DNA from 3 places in the Exiguobacterium sp. E17S genome. Region 3 is predicted to be linked to each of the others. Evidence: riboswitches for the same ligand, from Rfam matches in the RefSeq annotation. Region 3 holds a riboswitch; each other region holds the start of a gene.

Region 1 (8,043 bases), on a different contig from region 3:
TAAAGTCAAAAAAGGGATGGCTGCAGCTCTCGCTCCTCGTTTTACGCGTCCAAGTGGACTTGATACGATGGACGGATTCATCCGTGTTGAGGTCTTATTGACGCAAAACATCGAAGAACACGATGAAATGAACGTCAACATGTACTGGGAAGATATGAAGAGTTTTCAAGCGTGGCGGGAGAGTGACGATTTCAAAGCGTCACATAGTCGACCTGCGAGTAGTGAGGCAGGAGAATCGCCAATGCTCGGCAGCGAGATTCTGACATATGAAGTCGCTTCGGTCAAAGAACGCGCATGATGCACGAAAAGGACTCGTATCGAGTCCTTTTTTATATACCTATACACAAATAGTGAAAGGGTCGAATTGTCACAAATGGTATTATTTGTTATCATAGTGCCATTACAGAGAGAGAGGGTCCTTCATGAATTCATTAACTATATTTGAACAAGCCATTCGTAGCTTACCTGACGATCGTACGTTACGACGTGATGAATTATGGACGGACGATTTTTTATTGCAACAGGAGAACGAGCTGACCGTCTATTACTCTCCGATTGGCGAATATGTCAATACTGAAGCAAAAGTCGTCATCATCGGGATCACACCAGGTTTTGAACAGATGCGAATCGCTTTCGAAGAAGCGACGGATGCCCTCCATCATGGTGTTTCATTAGAAGAGACGGCACGCCTCGTCAAATATACAGCAAGCTTTGCTGGAACGATGCGACGTAATCTCGTCCAGATGCTTGATACACTCGAGCTTCCAGCATTACTCGGAATTGAGACGGCTACTAGCTTATTCCATCAACATCAGAAATTATTGCATCCAACGTCACTGTTAAAGCAACCCGTCTTTTATCGCGAAAAGAATTACTCGGGTCATCAACCGAAAATTAGTCGTAGTCCTTTGTTAAAACATTACGCGGAAGAACACTTCGTCGCTGAGATCAATCAGTTACAAAAACCAGCGTTATTGATTCCACTCGGTCGGGTCGTCGAGACGCAAGTCCGTGGATTGATTCATGATGGACGAATCGAACAGCATCAGCTTCTTTCCGGCTTCCCTCACCCATCTGGCGCGAACGGTCATCGAAAAAAACAATTCGAGGAAAACCAAGCCTATTTGATGAAACAGCTCATTCAACATTTTGCTGAATAAACAACTTTATCTTAAATTATCAGAATATATGGTTGAATCGCTTCTGAAATACATGATAAAGTGTCCATAAGAACAGAATATGACTATTCTATCGATGAGGTAGAGGCGCGATTTCAATCAGTACTTGGTCCGAGGATGACAACGAAGACGACTACAGGAAAGGTGACATCGCCGAAATGACAGTATGTGTCGAGCATATCGTCGTTGGTCGATTCGGGAAACACCCGATCGATTGCCATACATAACAATTGTATGGAGCGCTCCAATTCGGCTAAGAAAGACGCATCCAGCGAGGGTGTCGGCTTTGTTGCCGGTGCCCTTGCTTTTTTTGTGCCGCGGGGTCTCATCTTTAAGCCATTTATTAAAGAGGAGGATATTTTTCATGGTCAACTATTCAGATTCCATTATTGCCCTTGTACCTGCTTTACTAGCTATCTTATTAGCCATCTTTACCCGAAAGGTCGTTCTTTCGTTAGGTGTCGGCATTCTCGTCGGTGCCCTGTTACTCCACCGTTTTAACCCGATCGATACGGTAACCTATCTCGGCAAGAATATCTTCAGCCTCTTTTGGGCGGACGGTGCCTTAAACGAGTGGAACGTCTTATTGCTTGTTTTCTTGTTATTGCTCGGCGTCCTTTCCACATTGATTCAGACATCAGGTGGCGCTCGCGCTTTCGGTGAATGGGCTTCTACGCACGTCAAGACAGCGCGTGGTGCACGCTTAGTTGCCTTTGGACTCGGTATCCTAATTTTCATCGATGATTACTTCAATAGTCTCGCTGTCGGCAACGTCAGTCGTCCGTTAACGGATCGCCGTGGTGTCTCACGTGCGAAGCTTGCCTATTTGATTGACTCAACAGCTGCGCCTGTTTGTGTCATCAGTCCGCTTTCGAGTTGGGGCGCATTCATCATCTCTATCATCGCCGGTATCTTAACGACGCACTCGATTACGGATTACTCAGCGTTTAGTGCCTTTATGATGATCGTTCCAATGAACTTCTATGCGATTTTCGCATTACTTTTAACACTTTACATCGCTTACTCTGGCGTCTCTGTTGGACCGATGAAACAGCATGAACGCCGTGCCGCGAATGGTGAACTTTTTGATGCGTCAAAAGGAACACCGATGGGAATGGCAAAAGAGGTCAACGAACATACGAACGGAAAAGTCCGGGATCTCGTCGTTCCAATCGTCGTTCTCGTCATTGCTACGATCAGTGCGTTACTCGGAACAGGTGCTCAGGCACTTGCAGCCGACAACCGCCCGTTTACTTTAATCGGTGCATTTGAGGCAACGGACGTCACCCGTTCCCTCGTCGCAGGTGTCGTCATTAGTTTGATCGTTGCCTTCCTGATGCTTATCGGTCGGAAAATTCCGGGCCGCGATTACCGTGCAAGTATTGTCGCTGGTATGCGTTCGATGTGGCCAGCAGTCGTGATTCTGTTATTCGCTTGGACGATCATCGCTGTCATCGGTGATATGAAAACCGGTGACTATCTCGCGAGCTTCGTCAGCAACTCGATTTCTGCTTCGTACTTGCCATTCTTATTATTCTTGATTGCCGGCTTGATGGCATTCTCAACAGGAACAAGTTGGGGCACATTCGGAATCATGTTGCCAATCGGTGCGGATCTCGTCATGGCTGTTGATGCCTCACTCTTGTTACCGACGCTTGCTGCTGTTCTTGCTGGATCTGTCTTCGGTGACCATTGTTCACCGATTTCCGATACGACAATCCTAAGTTCGACAGGGGCTGGATCCCATCACATCGATCACGTTACGACACAGTTACCGTATGCGCTAGTCGGTGCTGTTACTGCGGCAGTCGGTTATTTAGTCATCGGTTTCACCGAGTCTTCAGTCTTCGGTTTCATCGGAGCCTTAGTTACATTCGTACTCTTTGTCGTCGTTTTGAACGTTCTCTCAAAAAAAGGTGAAACTGCTTCTGATTTACAAACAGATTAATGTAACACTGTACGAGAAAAGGCATTGGATGCGCGCATCCAATGCCTTTTTTACATCTATTCGTTTCATACCATCAATAAACACACATCATTCGCGAACGCTACTGGATCCTCGAGTGGAAGCCCTTCGACAAGCAATGCTTGTTGATACATCAGTTTTGTATAGCGCTCGAATTTCGAACGATCGTTTTGATATGCCGTTTCAAGAGAGTGGAACACTGCGTGTGACGGATTCAATTCAAGAATCTTGACCGCTTCTACCCCTTCGTTATTCGGCATCGCCTTCAGGATTTTCTCCATCTCGATCGAGACGGCGCCGTCCGTCGCAAAACAGACGGGATGCGATTTGAGACGCGTTGAGGCTTTGACTTCCTTGACTTGTCCACTTAGCACTTCCTGCATAGCTTGGAACATCTCTGCTTGTGCGTCCGTCGTCTCCGCTTCTGCTGCTTCAATCCCTAAATCGCTGCTTGTGACCGACTTGAACGTCTTCTCGTTATACGTCACGAGCATCTGAATCGCGAACTCATCGATCTCTTCCGTGAAGTACAAGATATCATACCCTTTATCACGAACGAGCTCGGATTGTGGTAATTTATCCAGACGATTCGTACTCTCACCAGCAGCGTAATAGATATGTGCCTGATCTTCCGGCATCGCTGCGACGTATTCTGCGAGTGTGATCAACTTCTTCTCCTTGGCTGAGTAGAAGAGGACGAGGTCCTGCACCTGTTCTTTATGCATGCCGTAATCATTATACATACCGAACTTCAGCTGACGTCCGAACGCTTGATAGAACGTTTCGTACTTCGTACGATCCTCGCGCAGAAGTGCTTCGAGTTGTGTCTTGATCTTACTTTGGATGTTTTTCGCGATCAATTTCAATTGACGATCGTGCTGCAGTAACTCACGCGAGATGTTGAGCGATAAGTCTTCCGAGTCGACCATCCCTTTGACGAAACTGAAGTGATCCGGCAACAAGTCGCTGCATTTTTCCATGATCAAGACACCGTTGGCATAGAGTTCAAGACCCTTTTCAAATTCCTTCGAATAATAATCGTACGGCGCTTGCTCCGGAATGAATAAGATCGATTGATAACGAACAGCGCCGTCGACACTGATATGAATGTGTTTCGCCGGTGTGTCGAAACCATACCGCTTCTCTTGGTAGAAGTTCGTATAGTCTTCGTCTGTCAGTTCCCGTTTGTTCTTCCGCCAGATCGGCACCATGCTGTTGATCGTCTTGACGACTTCGACCTCTTCCGTCTCGTCACTGCCTTCGATCGGCTGACGTTCGAGTTCCTTCATCTCTATCGGATAACGAATGAAATCTGAGTATTTTTTGATGATACTGCGCAAGCGATACGTCTCGAGGTATTCGTCATACGATTCTTCTTCCTCGTTCGCCTTGATGTGGAGTGTAATCTCCGTTCCGACGGTTTCCTTGTCGATTTCCTCGATCGTATAACCTTCGACACCGCGCGATTCCCATTTATAAGCGACTGCACTGCCGAACGGTTTCGTAACGACAGTGACGACGTCTGCGACCATGAAGGCAGAATAGAATCCGACACCGAATTGTCCGATGATATCATGACCATCTTGTGCTTCATTCTCTGCCTTGAAGGCAAGCGATCCACTTTTTGCGATCGTACCGAGATTGTCTTCTAGTTCTTCCTTCGTCATTCCGATTCCCGTATCACGAATGATGAGTTGACGCGCTTCTTTATTTGGTTCGATCGTAATTTTGTAGTGTTCCTTTTCGAACGAAATCGTCTCGTCAGTCAATGCTTTATAGTACATCTTATCCATGGCGTCACTTGCATTCGAGATCAATTCGCGCAGGAAAATCTCCTTATGCGTATAGATGGAATGAATCATCATCTCCAGCAATCGTTTTGATTCCGCCTTAAATTGTTTCGTTTCCATGCTCATTCTGCCTCCCCTTTTTTAGCACTCAATCATATAGAGTGCTAATTCACCTCCTATTATTAGGGAGTTCGAAATATCTGTCAATCTCCTTTTGCACTGTATGTCGTAACTTTTTCAAGGACAATCATTCCAATTTGACGTAAGTGTTCTGCTGACCCGTAGGTGCCATGGCTAACGCCGTTTTCATCCTTTCGATTACCGAGACCGATGAACTGCTCACTCGGTTTGAAGTGGAGTCCGACGACGGGTACCTGAAATCGTGACGATAAGCCAACTTGAAAAATCGCGTCCGGATAATCCGTTGGTCGATAGGTTGTCCAATCGATATCTGGTTCGAGCTTCGCAAATCGTTCCGTGTGTTCCTTACCGAGCAGGATGATTCCTTTTATCGAAAACAGTTCAAGCAGGCGTAACAAAAATGTCTGACCGAATGGACTATCTTCCAACACGCTGCGTTCTTTGATCGCTCCCATGTAGTGGTGTGTCGGAAACGGGAAAAAATCCAAGTGAATGACCGGATCAAGCGTCTTCTCGTAAAACGACGCACCGAGTCCGTTCAAGAATCCTTCGAGCTTACCGCCACCTGGTCGACCGAACCAGGTCCGGTACACATTTGGTTGTTTGAAGTAACGATTGAAGCGTCGGATCGATTCCGTCAATGTCTCTTCTTGTAAATACGCATTCCATGTCATAGATTGTGGACGTATGAAAAGCGGACCATGCTCGTCAAATCGCAATGTACCTGTTCGGTCTAAAAACTGCGATCGAGATGGGTTCGTCGCGATCGTCACCCAACTGCTACGTGTCGCATCACCAAACCAGAGGACCGGTGTCGTTTGGTCGATCAATTCACTTGCGAATGCACTCTTCTCGAGTGTCATTTGGTACTGGACGGCTTCGTGTAATAATTTTTTGGCAAGTTGCCATTGATCGAATGTCAGCGTTCTCATCTCCCTCTATACAGCGATTGTGCTGTTGTAGATGTACCCCCTATCCTCTATTACTAGACGCATCGATGGGTTTAATCTCCATTTCTCCGGGAATGTTTCATAAGGTGAACGATACGACTTAGGAGGGATTTAACAATGGGTAGACTCGATCAAAAAGTAGCTGTCATTACCGGCTCGGCAACAGGGATTGGACAAGCGACTGCACTTGTCTTCGCAGAACAGGGAGCAACGGTCGTCTGTGCCGATGTCTCACTTAAAAAAGCACAACAAACAGTAGAACAGATTACACAACAAGGTGGGAAAGCGGAAGCCGTCCATGTCGATGTCTCAGACGTCGAGAGTGTCGAGCAACTTGCGAAGCACGTCAAAGAGACATACGGTACGATCGACATCCTCTTCAACAATGCCGGAATCGATGAACAAGGCGGGAAAGTCCACGAGTATCCAATCGATCTCTTCGACCGGATCATCGCGGTCGACTTGCGCGGTACATTCCTCGTCAGTAAATTCTTGATTCCACTCATGCTTGATAACGGTGGTTCAATCATCAATACGTCATCGATGTCTGGTCGCGCAGCTGACTTGAACCGATCCGGTTATAACGCAGCGAAAGGTGGGATTGCGAACTTCACGCGCGCGATGGCAATCGATTATGCGCGTCATGGCATTCGTGTCAATTCGTTATCACCAGGAACAATCGAAACACCACTCATCGATACACTTGTCGGTGAAAAAGAAAAAGAGCAAGGCAAACAGTTCCGCGATGCGAACGCTTGGATTACGCCACTCGGACGACTCGGTAAACCACGCGAGATGGCAACGGTCGCTCTCTTCCTCGCTTCTGACGACAGCTCATATGTCACAGGTGAAGATATCACAGCAGACGGTGGCATCATGGCTTATACATGGCCGGGAGAGATGTTGATTGATTCGAAGTGGAAAGACGAAGCAGAAAAAAGTGAATGAGCAAGGTACGGTGTAACCCTCTGGTTGCACCGTTTTCTTTTATCTCAAGACGTTCAGCTCCGTAAATTATTTTCCGAATTCGTTTACCTCCCTGAAGTATTTTTATCAGGGTACAGGATAGGTAAAGGGGGAAATACTTATGCAAACAGCAATTACTTACTTACAACGGTGTCTTCAAATTCCAAGCGTCAACCCGACGGACGGAGAGGAAGCCGTTGCACGTTATGTGTACGATGTACTAATTGATCATCACATCTCGACAGAATGGATCGAAGTCTCACCTAAACGGATTTGTCTTGTTGCGACCGTTCCTGCGAGTGAAGAGGTTTCACACCCTTCCGTACTCGGGCTATCTGGTCATCTCGATACGGTTCCTGTGCAAGGAGACGGCTGGACGAAAGATCCATACGGTGGTGAAATCGAAGACGGACGCATTTATGGTCGTGGGGCTTCGGATATGAAATCAGGTGTCATGGCGATGGTGCAAGCGCTCATTCAATACAAGGAACGTCAAAACCGTCCGAATACCGTCAAACTTCTGATTACATCCGATGAAGAGAATGGCATGACAGGAGCTCGTCATTTGACGGAACAAGGGCATGCGGATGATTTAGATGCTCTACTGATCACAGAACCGACGAGTGGGATGATCGGTTATGCACAAAAAGGGGTCGTCGGGATCGAAGTGACATGTCGCGGGAAAAGTGCACACAGCTCTGCCCCGCAACTCGGACGTAATGCGATTGATGACGTATATCGCATCATCCAAGAAGTGAAGTCGGAGCGTTTTTCGATCACGACGAATCATCACTCGGCACTTGGTCCGGTCGTTGCGTCGATCACCTCGATTTCAGGAGGCGAAGGACCAAACGTCGTTCCGAGTCAGGCTTCGTTTTATATGGACATCCGGACGATTCCGGGATTCGGTCGAGCGGACGTTCTTGCTGCCTTTACGGATATCGAGCGTCGACTTGTTGCAGAAGATCCTGACTTTGATATGAGCGTAACCGTCATCAAGGATATTCCTTCCTGTGAAACCGATGAACAAGCGCCTTTCTTGCAGCAGGTCG
Region 2 (8,043 bases), on a different contig from region 3:
TTTTGGTTGTGATGTTTCTCAAGCAATTCGATGTCATACGCTCCTGCTAGTGGTACGAGTGTCTTCAGCAGTTGCTGCACCATCGCGATGCCGTACGACATATTGTACGACTGGAAGATCGGAATTTCTTTTGCAGCGTCCTTGATCGATGCCAGTTCCGCCTCCGAAAAACCAGTCGTCGCGATGACGAGTGGTGTTTTTGTCGCCAGCCCATATGCGAGCAGATCCGGTAGCAAACTCGGATGCGAGAAGTCGATGATCGCATCGACCGTCTCTGCCATCTCTGTTAGCTCCGCATATGAAGCGATCGTATCGGATGACTTCGTCCGGTCAACGATCGCTACGACACTTTGTGGTGCGAGTTCGACGACGTATTGTCCTGTCGCCCCGTAACCGTGTAACGCGAGTTTCATCGAACCACTCCTTTGTAAGCCCGCATCGTTTCGAGTAAATGCGCGTGTCCTGCTTCCGATTGACGGACGAGCGGCAAGCGCGGCGCACCGACAGCAAAGCCAAGTTCTTCAAGCGATGCTTTGACTGGAATCGGATTAACGTCACTGAACAAGGCACCGATGACCGGTAACAAGTCTGCCTGAATCCGGCGAGCCGTGACGAGATCTTGCCCTAGTAACGCCTTAGCAAGTGCTTGTGTCTCTGCTGGGTACGGGTTAGAGAGAACTGAAATAACACCCTGTGCGCCCCATGCCATGTACGGCAGGATTTGATCATCATTCCACAGAAGACCGCGAAGTCTTCCGGAATCGCCGCCATCAGTTCACCCATGAAGCTGACATCTCCACTCGCTTCCTTAAAGGCTTGGATGCGTGGATGACGTGCTAACGTCACTGCTGTTTCGACTGCGATCGCAACGCCTGTCCGCGACGGAACGTTGTACAGCATGATTGGTAATTCTGTTGCATCAGCGACCGCCGTGAAGTGTGCAATGAGACCGGCTTGCGATGTTTTATTGTAATACGGTGTGACGAGCATCGCTGCGTCCGCACCGAGGCGTTCTGCGAGTAATGTTTTCTCGATCGTCGCTGCCGTATTGTTCGAACCCGTTCCGGCAATGACGGGCACTCGCCCTGCCGTGACTTGAACGGCAGTCGTCAGGAGTTGTTCGAATTCCGTGTTTGTCAGTGTCGAACCTTCTCCTGTCGTCCCTCCAACGACAAGTGCCTGAATTCCTGCTGCGAGTTGTTGCTCGATTAAGCGTTCAAATACGTGTAAATCCAACTCGCCTGCTTCATTAAATGGTGTGACGAGCGCTGTACCTGCTCCTTTGAACATGAAGAACTCCTCCTTTTTTATGAATGAATCGACTGTTCGATGGCTTGGCGTGCGACTTGTACGGCATTCGAGGCGGCACCTTTTCGAATATTGTCGGCTACACACCAAAGATGGAACGTATTCGCGAGACTATCATCTTGTCGAATTCGTCCGACATAGACATCGTCCGTCCCACTCGCGTCAAGTGGCATCGGATAGCGCGTATTCGCGACATCATCGACGAGGACGACGCCAGGTGCGTTTTCAAGTGCTTCACGGATCGCTGCAACCGTCGTCGGTTGTGTAAACGTGACGTTGATTGCAACCGAGTGAGAATTCGTGACCGGAACCCGGACACATGTCGCACTGACTGGTAATGCTGGAAGATTGAAGATTTTCCGTGTTTCATCAATCATCTTCTGCTCTTCTTTCGTATAACCGTTCTCAAGGAACACATCGATATGCGGCAAGATGTTGTCGTGAATCGGATGCGGATAATTGACGGGCTCTTCTCCACGTGCTCCACGCGCTAGATCCTCGATTCCTTTTTGACCAGAACCGGATACGGCCTGATACGTCGTATAGTTGACGCGTTCGAATCCTAGTGACTGGAGCGGTGCTAAAGCGACGACGGATTGAATCGTCGAACAGTTCGGATTTGCGATCAAGCGGTCCGTTGCTTGAATCGCTTGCGGATTGACTTCTGGCACGACGAGTGGAATCGTCTCCTGCATCCGGAAGGCACTTGAATTATCAACGACGAGTGTTCCGTTTTCAGCTAGTAACGGGGCATATTGCTCACTGATCGTTCCGCCCGCTGCGAACAACGCGACATCGATCCCGTCTTCCGTGATGTTTGGCGTCAGCGCTTGGATCGTGATGGCTTCTCCCTTGAACTGTACCGTGTTCCCTGCTGAACGAGCAGAAGCGTAAGCGGACAGGCGGCTGACCGGGAAGTCCAGTTCGGCTAGTACTTGTAACATTTTTTGACCGACGGCGCCGGTTGCTCCAATGACTGCTACATGATACATCCTGTTTCCCTCCTTATAACTCGAACGCGTTTGCAATCGCTGCAACCGTCCGTTCAATATCTGCTTGTGCAATCGTGTATGAGATGCTGATTTCTGAAGTCGTAACTTGATAGAACGGAATGTTCTCTGCTCGGAAGATTGCGAACAATTTCGAAGCGACACCTGTTGCATCCCGCATCCCGATTCCGACGACAGATAATTTCGCGTGTTGATTATGGCGATCGACCTTGACTGTCGTGAAGCGATCCATGATGTCTTTCAATGCTTCATCGAGGAACTCTTCCTCATCGAGTGGACATGAGAACGATAAGAAAATGTCACTGTCGAACGTCGTTTGACTGATCATGTCGATGTTGACGTGGCGATTGGATAACAGTTCGAAGATATCGGCTACTGCTGCATTCGTTTGCGGTACGTGTTTGATTGATACCGTCAAGACGTTCTTCGTCACACTGACACTCGTCACCGCTTTTTGTTCCATTGTTTCCGTCGCTTCCATGATCCATGTTCCCCTTTTCGATTCAAGTGTTTTCCCGACGAAGATGTGTACGCCGTATTTTTTTCCTAGTTCGACACTCCGCATTTCCATGACCTTCGACCCGAGGGCGCTCATTTCCATCATCTCATCATACGAGATATGTGGAATCGGTTGAGCGGCGGCATGGATTCGCGGATCAGCTGTATAGACACCGTCGACATCGGTATAAATTTCGCACCGTTTATCAAGGACTGCCGCAAGGGCAACTGCCGTTGTATCCGACCCACCCCGTCCAAGCGTCGTGACATCACCGAGTTCATTGACACCTTGGAATCCGGCGACGATGACGACATCGTACGTTTCGAGTTTTTGTCGTAACAGATCTCCATCGATCTGTTTGATCTTACTTTTCGTATGCACGCCCATCGTGCTGATTCCTGCTTGAGCGCCTGTTTGCGATAACGCTTTGACACCGAGCGAGTTGAGGGCGATGCTGAGTAATGAAATCGTCTGTTCTTCTCCGATGGCAAGCAGTCGATCGAGTTCTCTTCGCTCGGGGCGATCCGTGATGGCTTGCGCCTGAGCGATCAAAGAATCTGTCATCTTGCCCATCGCCGAAACGACGACGACGAGTTTTTCACCTTCGGCTGCGCGACTCTTCAAATAATTCGCAATAGACTGAATCTGTTCGACAGTCGCAACCGAGCTTCCACCAAATTTAAGTACAGTTGTCACAATCCTATCTCCTTTGTCCCGATACAGAAAAAAACGACGGGCCGGTAGGAGCGTTCCTACGGCCCGTCGTTATCACGATCGGACAAACGAAGACAAAGTCATTCGTTCTTTTACGTAAGATAGCGCTCCGAAACATCGGTTTCGGCAGTACAACGGATCTTAACCGTTGTACCAGCAAACAAGAAGAAGCATCTTCTCGTTCACTTCGGCGGACTTCCCCTTTCACATCATTCAGCATGCTTGCCTTCAAGAATGATGCTACTCATGTCATCCGCGCCTCTATCTGTCGGTTGTTAGTTACAGTTATAGCAGACATCTTTTGTTAAATCCAGTCATTTGACTGTTTTTTTTCAAAATTCGTCAATTCGCAAGATGCTGTTTCGCGAGTTCGAGTTGCTCCAACACGGCAGCAAACCCTGTCCCGCCGTAGCTAGTCCGGCGTGCTACCGCTTGAACCGGATCGAGGAGCGGATAGACGTCTTCTGTGATATCAGGATGGAACGTTTGATACGTCTCGAGGTTCAAATCCTTCAGGAAACAACCGTTCTGCACACAGTAAAGGACGGCTTTGCCGACGATTTCATGCGCTTCCCGGAACGGTATGCCTTTCGTTACAAGGTAGTCAGCGAGTTCCGTTGCATTCGAGAAGTCTTGCATTGTCGCCTTCTTGAGCGCTTCGGTCTTAAACGTCGCAGATTCAATCATTCCGGTGAAGATTTGAACGGATTGGAGAACGGTATCTGCTGTATCGAAGACCCCTTCCTTATCCTCTTGCATGTCTTTGTTGTAAGCGAGTGGTAATGCCTTCATCGTCGTCAAGAAGCCCATCAGATTGCCGTAGACGCGCCCCGTTTTCCCACGAATCAATTCAGCGAAATCAGGATTTTTCTTCTGTGGCATCATGCTCGATCCTGTCGAGAAAGCATCAGACAACTCGATGAAGCCAAATTCTTGCGATGCCCAGATGATGATTTCTTCACAAAAACGCGAGAGATGCATCATGACGGTCGAGGCGATCCCGAGGTATTCGATGACGAAATCGCGGTCGGAGACAGCGTCGAGACTGTTCGGATAGATTGACTCAAAACCGAGCAACTCGGCAGAACGGAAACGATCGATTGGGAATGTCGTCCCCGCGAGCGCGCCTGCCCCGAGCGGTGATTTCCGGATCCGCTTTTGATTATCCGTCAACCGTTCGACATCACGTTCGAACATCCAGAAATAAGCGAGCAAGTGATGGGCAAGCGAGATCGGTTGTGCCCGTTGCAAATGCGTATAACCTGGCATGACCGTCTCGATATGTTGCTCAGCTTGTTCCGTGATAACCGATTGGAGCTCGCGTAATGCCGTCGTCAACGCTTCAACATGTTGTTCCATCCATAGATGTAAATCCGTTGCGACCTGATCATTTCGGCTCCGTGCCGTATGCAGTTTTCCTGCAACCGGACCAATCTGTTCCGTCAATAGACGCTCGAGATTCATGTGAATGTCTTCATCTGCTAGCGTATACACATGATCCGCTAACGTCGTTTCCAGTTGCTTCAGTCCTTGCTCGATTTGTGTCCACTCGTCTTGAGCGAGGATCCCTTGTTCAAATAGCATCTGCGCGTGTGCGAGACTGCCTTTTAAATCGACGCTCGCTAATTTTTGATCGAACGTGATCGATGCTCCGAAGGCTTCCGCTTGAGCGGAAGCACTTTCCGTAAAACGTCCACCCCAGAGTTTGGTCATTTCGTTACACCCGCCTGACGATGTACGCTCGCATGAGTCGAAACGGCAAGTCCGTGTAATTTGATGAAGCCTTTTGCTGCTTCATGATCGAACGCGTCTTCTTTCGTGTACGTCGCAAGTTTCTCATCATAGAGCGAGACAGCGGACTGACGACCTGTCACGGTTGCGTTTCCTTTGAACAGTTTAACGCGAACTTCTCCTGTGACGTCCTGTTGTGTCGCCGTCAAGAATGCTTTTAAGCCTTTCGTTAATGGTGCATGGAAGAGACCGTTATAGATCGTTTCTGCGTATTGTTTGCTGAGAATTGGTTTGAAATGTGCGACGTCCTTCGTCAATGTAATCGTCTCGAGTGCAGCGTGCGCTTTGAGTAATACCGTTGCGCCTGGACACTCATAGACTTCCCGCGATTTGATACCGACGAGACGATTCTCGACGTGGTCGATCCGTCCGACCCCATGTGCACCAGCGATGATGTTCAGTTCCGTGATCAGTTTCGCCAGTGGATACGTCGTTCCGTTGATCGAGACCGGAACACCTGCTTCAAAGCCAATGATGACTTCTTCTGCCTGATCCGGAGCGTCTTCTGGCGCTACTGTTAACGCGTAAGCGTCTTGCGGTGGCTCTGTCCAAGGGTTTTCTAGGACGCCACACTCGTTACTCCGTCCCCAGAGGTTCATGTCGATTGAGTATGGGCTGTCGAGGTTGATCGGGATCGGCACGTTGTTTTCTTTCGCATAGGCGATCTCTTCTTCCCGTGACCATTTCCATTCCCGAACCGGTGCGATGACTTCGAGTGATGGATCAAGTGCTGCGACCGAAACTTCGAACCGGACTTGGTCGTTCCCTTTTCCGGTACATCCGTGAGCGACCGCCGTTGCACCATGTTGATGCGCGACTTCGACAAGCTTTTCTGCGATCAACGGACGCGAAAGCGCTGAAATCAACGGATAGGCATTTTCGTAATGAGCGCCATATTGAAGTGCCGGTAATACGAAGTCTTGTGCGAATTCTTCTTTAACATCGAGGACGATCGATTCGATTGCACCGACGAGGAGTGCTTTTTCTTTAATGACGGATAAATCTTTTCCTTCTCCGACATCCATGCATAAGGCAATGACGTCATAGTCCTTGCTCAACCATTTGATGGCTACCGATGTATCAAGTCCCCCAGAGTACGCTAAGATCAATTTTTGTTTCGACATGTATAATTCCCTCCTGGTTTTAAATTCATCTGTCTGTATAAAAATTCATTATGAATTATATATATACATAGAAAACAAAAAAAGAAACCCTTTTTGCAGGATTTCTTTCAAAATGACTTACATTTTTTTCTCCATCGTTCGGTGCGGGATGCCCGCATCATCGAATTCATCGGAGACGATCGTATACCCGAGTCCTTGATAAAACGGGATCGCTTGAACTTGTGCGCCGAGTGTTAGCAATTGCTTCCCTTCGCGACGTGCGACTCGTTCCATCGCCTGCATCAACTCGCCACCGTATCCTTTTCCTCGCGCTGTCGCTAGCGTCGCGACACGCTCTACCTTCATCCGTTGGTCGTCATATGGACGGGTACGCCCCGTTGCGACCGGTCGACTCTGCTCATCGAGGACAAGCAGATGAATTGCTGTTTCATCATGTGTATCGTATTCAAGATGGCGTGGTACGCCTTGTTCCTCGACGAAGACACGCTCCCGGATCATCCGGACGGCTTGATGTTGTTCTGCTGTACGTACTTGAATGACTGTCATGACTGATATTCCTCCCGTAATCGATCGACATATGCCAACGCATCATCCCGATTCGTAAATTGTGCCTGTGCCTGAACCGCACTTCCTCCGCCTCGCCCATTAAATGTTTTGACATGTGCTTTAGCGAACTTCCCGAGATGGGGTTCACCTGGACTACTCATCAGTAACTTGTTCGTCGTCGCATTCCAGACGACGCCGACGCGTCCCGCTTCTTGAATCGCTTTAGCAAGTTGCTCGGATATTTTGATTTCTTCATCCAGATGTTCGAACACAAGAATGCCTTCTTGTTGTTCTAAAGCATGAGCGAGTGTGAACGTCGCGAGTTGTTCCTGAGCGTGTTCGACCTGTTTCGTTAAGCGTTTCTGCTCTTCTTGTAACGCTTGGACGGCTTCTAGCATTTGAACCGGTTTGACTGATAAAGCTTGCGCTGCTTCCCGTAAAGCTCGTCGTTCTGCCTGTAGGAGTTGATATGCCCGTTCCTTTGCGACATAAGAAAGACGAATATTTCCACGAATTCGTTCGACTCCAGTAAAGAGAATCGACTCGAGCTGTGCCGTCGAATCGAGATGCGTTCCACCACAGGCACTATAATCGAGTGTACCGATTTGAACGACGCGAATTCGTCCTTCGACTTGTGGTGTTTTTCGTAATGGTAAGCGTAGCGCTTCCGCCTCGTCATACTCGGTCGCTGTGATCGGTAATCCTTGTTCAATCACCTGGCGTAATCGTCGATCCAGCTGTTCTTGTTGCATAGTTGTCCATTCAGGTGTCTCGATATCAAGCGTCGAGACCTCACTTCCCGTCCGAAAACTGAGTGTCTTAATATTTGATTCATCTTGTAGGATTGCAGAGATGACATGTTGTGCCGTATGCTGCGCCGCATGATCGATCCGGACTGCGTCATCTACGATACCGGTGACGTCACCTGTGAGCGGCGTCGCCAGTTGGTGCCAGACGACACCGTCTTCGATTTGAACGTCAAGGACCGGTTGGTCGTTCAATGTTCCACGGTCTGCCGGCTGTCCACCGCTCTCCGGATAGAAGTAACTTT
Region 3 (8,043 bases):
GATAGGTCCGGTACTTCGCTTCCCAAGCGTTTAGCGACACACGCCATAATACGATCGTTGCAATGACAAGTCCTAACGTGACCGGCCAGAACCAAATCGATACGATTCCTGCTGTCGAAGCCAGTCCGATTTTTGAAAACAGAACGTACGTCCAAATGATGGATGTGCATAATAAGATCGAAACCGGAATCGCGAACTTCCATGGAGTGAGCTCGACAGACTGTCGTCGATTGACCTTTCTTGACTGGACGACCGGGTAACGATATCCCATGAATATCATGAACAGCACTTCAATCACGAGTAGAATACCGTACCCATGAATATAGCTAATGCCATGATCCCAGCCGAACAGTTGTTTGAAACCGAAGACGAATAAGTAATACGCGAACACGTGAAAGACGATGACGATTTTCGCTGCAATCGCCGGAATTCGTTTCATGAAAATCCCCATTAATACGATGACGAGAATCGGAATGTTGAAAAAACCTGTGAATTGCCGGATCAAACTCCATAAGCCGTCCGGCGCGTACATCAAGAATGGTGCGATGACGAAAGAGATTAAAGCAACGATCGTTCCGAACCATTTACTGACACGAATCAAATGTTCATCACTCGCCTCTTTCGCAAACACCGGCTGATATATATCGAGAACGAAAAGTGTTGCAATACTATTTAGCAACGAGTTAAACGAACTGAAGACGGCTCCAAGTAAGACAGCTAAGAAAAATCCCATCAGCGAGACAGGCAACAACTCCGTAATGAGACGAGGATATGATAAATCACCGCTCGTTAGTGTGTTCCCATACAAGTGATAGGCAATGATCCCAGGAATCAGCATGAAGATTGGAACTAATAACTTCAAGAATCCTGTCATGAGGACGCCCTTCTGTCCTTCCTTCAAATCTTTTGCCCCGAGCACACGTTGAATGACATATTGATTGAGTGACCAATAAAATAAGTTCGCAAATAGGATACCCGTGAAAATCGAGAAGAACGGAACGGCATCGGTTGAGCTTCCAATTGCGTTCAACTTCTCCGGTTGAACGGTCGCAATCGTCTTCATCCCTTGAAGTAAATTCCCGTCACCCAGTGCAATAAAGCCAAGCACCGGAACTAAGAATCCGACGAAGACAAGCCCGATCCCGTTCAAGGTATCCGAGACAGCCACCGCACGTAGCCCTCCAAAAATCGCATAAATTGCTCCGATGATCCCGACGACCCAGACGACTAACCAAAGGGATTGCGTATAACTGAGACCAAAGAGTTCCGGAACATCGAATAGCTGCAAGACAGCAATCCCACCTGAATAAAGCATCGAAGGAATCGTGACGCACATATATCCGAGCAAAAAGAGTAATACTGTCATCCGGCGAACCGTCTCATCATACCGGTGACTTAAGTATTCCGGTAATGTCGAGATACCAAGCCCGAGAAACTTCGGGAGCAGATAGATGGCCATGATGATGGCAGCAAATCCCGCCGTGACTTCCCACGCCATACTCGACATGTTCCCCATGAAAGATTGTCCATTTAGTCCAATCAACTGTTCTGCCGACAAATTCGTCAGCAGTAGTGATCCGGCAATGAAAACGCCACTTAGCCCTCGACCTGCTAAGAAGTATTCATCGACGCCTTGTGTTTTTCCACGCGTCAATCGGTAGGATATGTAGGCAACGAGCAACATGAAAAACGCTGCAGAACCTAATGTAAAAAATAAATCAGATGTAGTCATGCGTCTTCCCCCTATTTTTTATTCATATTTTCTATTTTTGAATATGTATTCATTGATTCCTTTTTTATACTTTTTCAAAACTATATTTTAGAAAACGTTTTCATTTAAGAGAATAAAAAACCACCTTCATTCTAGAAGGTGGTTCACATATTACGATTGACGTGGATGTTCCGGGAAGTCCATCTCGTCATAACGAACGATCGACGTTCGATTTTTGAATTTATGTCCTAACCAGAAGGCAAGGAATAATGGAATACCAACATACGTTGCGGCAATTCCGACCCAATCGATTTGATCCGCGAGGAATGCGGCATAGTTTTGACCGACGATGACGAGGAAACAAAGACCGAATGCGAACAGCGGACCGAATGGGAACGCTGGTGCCACATATGGTAAGTCTTTCAACGAGTGACCTTGTGCAAGGAATCCTTTACGGAAACGATAGTGACTGATTGCAATCCCGAGCCATGCGATGAATCCTGTCATACCGGAAGCATTGAGTAACCACAAGTAGACTTGTCCACCAAACATTGACGTCAAGAAACAGAGGGCACCGATTGCTCCTGTTGCGAGCAAAGCGTTACGCGGTACACCGTTTTTCGATACTTTCGCGAACAACTTCGGTGCATCTCCTTGGCGAGCAAGCGTATAAAGCATCCGAGTCGAAGCATACATACCTGAGTTTCCGGCAGATAGAACAGACGTCAAGATGACGGCGTTCATGAGTGCTGCTGAAAAGGCAAGACCCGCTTTTTCAAAGACGAGCGTAAACGGACTAACCGCTACGTCCGTAATGTCATTCGAAACCAAGTTTGGGCTCGTATACGGAATGAGCATTCCGATGACGAAAATCGCGAAGACGTAGAAAAGCAAGATGCGCCAGAAGACTTGTTTGACTGCTTTTGGAACATTCTTTTTCGGATCTTCCGATTCACCCGCGGCAATCCCGACCAGCTCCGTTCCTTGGAAACTGAATCCGGCAACGAGAATGATACCGATGACGGCAGGAATCCCACCGACGAACGGCGCATCGCCAAGAGCAAAGTTTTTAAAGCCAACCGGTGGCTCTGATGTAAAGACACCAAAAATCATCGCAACACCGACGACTAAGAAGACGATGACGGTAACGACTTTAATCATCGCAAACCAATACTCCGCTTCCCCAAATCCTTTAACGGAGAAGTAGTTCAAGCCGATCATGAGTAAGAGGAACAAGGCACTGAAGTAAAATCCAGGAACATCCGGGAACCAATATGTCATGACGATTTGTGCTGCGACGAGCTCGACTGCGATCGTGACTGCCCAGTTGTACCAGTAGTTCCAGCCGAGCGCAAAGCCGAATGATGGATCGACGAATTTCGTTCCATAGGTCGAGAAGGATCCGGCGACCGGCATATACGCTGCCATTTCACCAAGACTTGTCATGAGGAAATAGACCATCAGACCAACGATTGCATATGATAGGAGCGCTCCACCTGGTCCTGCTGCTGCGACGGAAGCACCGGACGCAATGAAGAGTCCTGTTCCGATCGCTCCACCGATGGCGATCATCGACATATGACGGGCTTGTAATCCACGTTTTAATCCTTCTGCTGTCGAATCTGTTGTTTGTTTCACATCTAGATTGTTCATTTCGTTCGCTTCTCTCTTTAATAAATTTTTGAGAGGACACTTTTTGAATGAAAAAACAAAAAGCGCCCTCATCTTCCAGATGGAAGATGAGAACGCAACATAATAAAATGGATGCGCCTCATTCTACCGTCGTGAAAGATAGCTCTCCACAAGTAGGTGATACCCGACTTGTGACAGTATTAGACCTATTTGATCTAATCCCAATCGATCATCTTCAAAGCGATGATTGATTTCGGCAATTCTTCCTTTCAGGTCACCTCATCTGTCGCTTGACGACATCCGTAACCGTACTCTTAAGAACTGCAACCTCCATCCCACTGGTTGAGTGAGAACTGAATTAAGTTAGTTATTACTACGCCATATTACACAAAACGCCACGAAATTGTCAATTGCCTTTTTTCGAATCTGGGGTAGTCGATGGTAAAAATCCGATATGTTTAGTACACTAAATGGTAGAAGTCCACTGAGAGAAAGGATGCTGCTTGCATGCCACAGGAACGTGATTTGCTAACTTATCGACTCGAGGAACAAATGCGTGTCATTCTTCGTACCCTGCGACGTGAACTTAACCGGCTATTTGAAGGAACGGCGACCCGGAGTGAGTTTTTCATCTTACGAAGCCTTTCAGAAAATGGTCCTCAGCGCCCGACGCTTCTTGCGGAACAATTTGAGCTCGCGACGAGTCAAGTCACTGCTTTGACGGATAAGCTGTATAAACAAGGATATGTCACACGGACACGTTCGACGGAAGATCGTCGTTCAATCGTACTCGCTTTGACGGAGGACGGGGAACGTGCATTTCGGGATCTCGAAATCGTCCGGAAAAACTATTTACAAGACCGCTTCGGTACATTGACGGAAGAAGAGCTCGAAACGATGGTTCATGTCTTTGATAAAATTTTACAGACGATGGATGAGGATACCCTTACTTCATCTTCTTAAAAACGGTAGATTTTCTACCGTTTTTTCTATTTTGGTCTAAAGATTTCCCTCTGTCTAACCGTTATCTACTTGAGTATACTGGAAGTATATATATGGAAATCTGTTAGCTGGGGGAGTTGGGAGGATTTGTTGTCCATCATGAATCAATTCATCATTAACTTTTGTCTACTGTTCACAACGATTACTCTCTTGTTCTTACCGTTTCGGAATCAACCGCGTATTTCATTGAACTCCAAATGGAGCATTCGACTTATACTCGGAGCAGTCTCTGGTCTGATTGCGGTCTTATTAATGTTCAATGGGATCCAAATCGATGTCGCCCGTGTTGATTTACGTATCGTTCCCGTCGCGATCGCCATGCTGTTCGGTGGTTTCCCAAGCGCCATCGTTGCAGGAGCAATGATCATCGGGACACGTTACTTTTTAACACCAGTTGATCAAATGGAAGGATTTTATTTATCTACGCTGATCATCGTCTTATTCATCACGACGATTGGGATCATTCGTCGATTCGTCCATGTCTCGATTCGTCATTTTCAACTTATGGTGTTGGTCGGTATTCTCTATTCGTTACCCGCCATCTACATCTTGACGCACAGCTGGTCGACATTCTTTAAAATCTCGATTGCGTACGTCTTCTTTAATTTATTAGCTGGCTTTGTTGCCTTTCGATTACTGACGGAATTACGCCGTCACTTCGAAAACATCCAGTATCAGCAGAAACTCGCCATGACGGATGCTTTGACAGGGCTCGCCAATCGCCGTCGTCTGGATGACTCGCTATCGCTTGTCGGTTCGACCGATCAAGGCTATTCACTTGTGCTCATCGATATCGATTTCTTCAAGCATGTCAATGATACATATGGTCATGATGCGGGCGATGATGTGTTACGCCAACTCGGCATGACTCTCGCTTCCTTGACGCGTCCAGACGACCTCGTCGGACGGTACGGTGGTGAAGAATTTTTAATCATCTTACCAAGTACTTCGGCGAAAGAAGCGCAAAAAATAGCAGAACTAGCTCGGCTCACGGTCGCACGTAACCTGTTCCCGACAGCAGATGTACCTGATCTACAAATTACGATCTCACTTGGGATTTCACATTCCAGTGGTTCGCATACGTCACTTGAAGCATTACAACAGGCAGATAAAGCGTTGTATTATTCAAAAGAAAGTGGACGGAATCGGAGTACGATCTATACGAAAGAACTCGCATTCCGACAGGCTTAAACTGATTGGACACTTCCGCAGGGAAGTGTCTTTTTTACGTCCTCATTCCGTCTCTTTAGGAAAACCGATACTCTCAACCGTTCCAAAGACGATCATCCGACTTAATTGTTCTGCCATATACTCTGATGAATACGGTCGACCGTTTCGTAACCAAGAAATCAACAATCCCAACTGTCCACCAATGACATAGTTCAATAATAAGTCCCGATCGACGAACGTAGCTTCTTCTGTGATTTGCGGTCGAAACACAATTCGATAATTCTCTTTCAAAGTATCGAGAAAACGAGAGATGAACGTTTTGATCGGTCCTTGAACGAGCATCGTCTGATAGAATAGTTCATTTTCTTCGATATGAATGAACAAACGAGCAAAATAGCGACTCACCTGCTCGACTGTCGGAAAGACAGTTCCTGTACCCGTGATCCGAATTGCTTGTTCAAGTGCCTTCATTTGCTCCTCAACGACTTGGTCGAGCAAGTCATACTTATCTGTATAGTGTGCGTAGAAGGTCGAACGATTCACACCTGCTCCATCCGTCAACATTTTAACAGTAATGCTCGAGAAGCTGTGCGTCTTCAGTAAACGAAATAATTCCATTGTAATACGGTCACGTGACGTTTTGGTCGGGGATCACGGCTCTCATTCATCCATATTTCACTCCTTTTTCACCATCTTTTCATTAATGAATCCGTTATCATCTATTTTTCCAACATTTTGTCGGAAATTGTCGGTTGTTTGTTAGCTAACGTTCCATATAATTAACTATATTAATTACTCCTCCCCCCAGAGGAGTACTTTTTTTGAATCGATTGTACACAAGAAAGGATGCTAACACACCCATGAGTATGAAAAAATTATTGATCATCAATATCGTGACACTCATCGTTTTAATCGGTGGTGGTGTTGTCGGATACTACTATTACGATCAAGCAACGAGCTATGTCAAAACAGACAATGCGAAAATCGACGGTAAGATGATAACGGTTGCGAGCCCAAGCGCTGGTAAATTAACAGACTGGTCTGCGAAAACAGGCGAATCACTTGCCAGTGGCGCAACAGTCGGACACGTCATGACGGCACAAGCCGGACAAAAACCGACGGATCTCTCGGTTTCAATGCCCTCAAAAGCAACGATCGTTCAGTCGATGGCGACAAAGAACGGCTTCGTCGCAGCAGGTACACCTCTCGCATATGGTTTTGACTTAAACGACCTTTGGGTCACAGCGAACATCGAAGAAACAGAAATCGATGAAATCAAAGTCGGACAAACAGTGGATGTTTACGTCGACAGCTACCCGGACACGACACTTTCTGGTGAAGTCGAGCAAATCGGTATGACGACGGCTTCCACGTTCTCAATGATGCCTTCTTCAAACGGAAACGCGAACTACACGAAAGTCGCACAAGTCATTCCAGTTAAAGTATCACTCTCGCAAGAAAAATCACTCGACATTCGACCTGGTATGAATGTGACCGTCCGCATTCATAAGGATTAAGGAGGGACGTTCATGTCTACTACCTTCTTGTTCGGATACAGTGCGTTCACGATTCTGATCATCATCGGCGTAAACTGGATTGCCCGTCGAAGTCGCTCATCCGACACGGCACTGGCGACGGACGGACCGACACTTGAGGAATCCCTCGAGACGGAACCGACGATGACCGTGACACCACCAGTCGCAGCACCTTCTAAACAGGTATCGACTGAAAACGTCAGTATTCCGAAAGTACTGACGGTCTTACTCATCGGTATGTTCATTGCTATTTTGAACCAAACGTTGATTAATGTCGCGTTACCAGTTCTGATCAATGACTTCAACGTGTCGACGTCCACTGCCCAGTGGTTGACGACGGGCTTCATGCTCGTTAACGGGATTTTGATTCCGATCAGTGCCTTTTTGATGCGAAGCTATACGTTCCGCCAGCTGTTCCTCGCTTCGATGACACTGTTTTTCTTCGGATCGGTCATCTGTTCGATGGCAATGAACTTCCCGGTCATGATGATCGGTCGTGTCGTTCAGGCAGCGGGGGCTGGTATCTTGATGCCACTCGGATCAAACGTCTTCATGACATTGTTCCCACCGCATAAGCGCGGTGCTGCCATGGGAATGCTCGGAATCGCGATGATTCTGGCTCCTGCTGTCGGACCTACGATCACGGGATATGTCATCCAAAACTATGACTGGCACGTCATGTTTTATGCGATGTCCTTCTTTGGATTAGTGACGTTGTTACTCGGTACGGCTTGGTTCCGCCTGACGCAGCCACTCTCGAAACCTTCTTTTGACGCACTGGGCGTCTTATTCAGTACGATCGGATTCGGGAGTCTCCTTTACGGATTCAGTGAAGCCGGGAATGACGGCTGGGATAGCCCGATCGTCATCAGCACGATCGTCATCGGCTTAATCGGAATTGCTGCTTTTGCGATGCGTGAGCTGTCGATGGAAGATCCGATGTTGAATATTCGTGTGTTGAAAGTACCGGAATTTTCGTTCACCCTCTTCATC

Evidence for each region. A riboswitch is a leader RNA that binds a small molecule or an ion and turns the genes downstream of it on or off. The one in region 3 is predicted to bind lysine.
Region 1: it holds a riboswitch for lysine, as region 3 does, so the genes downstream of both, AC3B4V_RS13230 (Na+/H+ antiporter NhaC family protein) here and AC3B4V_RS09565 (amino acid permease) in region 3, are expected to answer to the same signal.
Region 2: it holds a riboswitch for lysine, as region 3 does, so the genes downstream of both, AC3B4V_RS14115 (aspartate kinase) here and AC3B4V_RS09565 (amino acid permease) in region 3, are expected to answer to the same signal.

What each region holds. Positions count from the first base shown of each region.
Region 1 covers NZ_JBYLRU010000004.1:163,607-171,649, forward strand. The annotation lists gene AC3B4V_RS13220 (heme oxygenase) at 1-298, shown strand, start outside; gene AC3B4V_RS13225 (uracil-DNA glycosylase family protein) at 423-1,160, shown strand; lysine riboswitch at 1,253-1,431, shown strand; gene AC3B4V_RS13230 (Na+/H+ antiporter NhaC family protein) at 1,543-3,126, shown strand; gene htpG (molecular chaperone HtpG) at 3,192-5,054, opposite strand; gene AC3B4V_RS13240 (PDZ domain-containing protein) at 5,138-6,007, opposite strand; gene AC3B4V_RS13245 (SDR family oxidoreductase) at 6,143-6,973, shown strand; gene AC3B4V_RS13250 (M20 family metallopeptidase) at 7,113-8,043, shown strand, end outside.
Region 2 covers NZ_JBYLRU010000005.1:92,516-100,558, forward strand. The annotation lists gene dapB (4-hydroxy-tetrahydrodipicolinate reductase) at 1-413, opposite strand, end outside; partial or broken gene dapA (4-hydroxy-tetrahydrodipicolinate synthase) at 410-1,290, opposite strand; gene AC3B4V_RS14110 (aspartate-semialdehyde dehydrogenase) at 1,308-2,300, opposite strand; gene AC3B4V_RS14115 (aspartate kinase) at 2,314-3,513, opposite strand; lysine riboswitch at 3,626-3,803, opposite strand; gene argH (argininosuccinate lyase) at 3,874-5,244, opposite strand; gene AC3B4V_RS14125 (argininosuccinate synthase) at 5,241-6,446, opposite strand; gene AC3B4V_RS14130 (GNAT family N-acetyltransferase) at 6,564-6,992, opposite strand; gene AC3B4V_RS14135 (alanyl-tRNA editing protein) at 6,989-8,043, opposite strand, start outside.
Region 3 covers NZ_JBYLRU010000002.1:63,320-71,362, reverse strand. The annotation lists gene AC3B4V_RS09570 (solute:sodium symporter family transporter) at 1-1,732, opposite strand, end outside; gene AC3B4V_RS09565 (amino acid permease) at 1,883-3,364, opposite strand; lysine riboswitch at 3,496-3,684, opposite strand; gene AC3B4V_RS09560 (MarR family winged helix-turn-helix transcriptional regulator) at 3,851-4,306, shown strand; gene AC3B4V_RS09555 (diguanylate cyclase) at 4,445-5,536, shown strand; gene AC3B4V_RS09550 (TetR/AcrR family transcriptional regulator) at 5,579-6,133, opposite strand; gene AC3B4V_RS09545 (HlyD family secretion protein) at 6,376-7,032, shown strand; gene AC3B4V_RS09540 (DHA2 family efflux MFS transporter permease subunit) at 7,045-8,043, shown strand, end outside.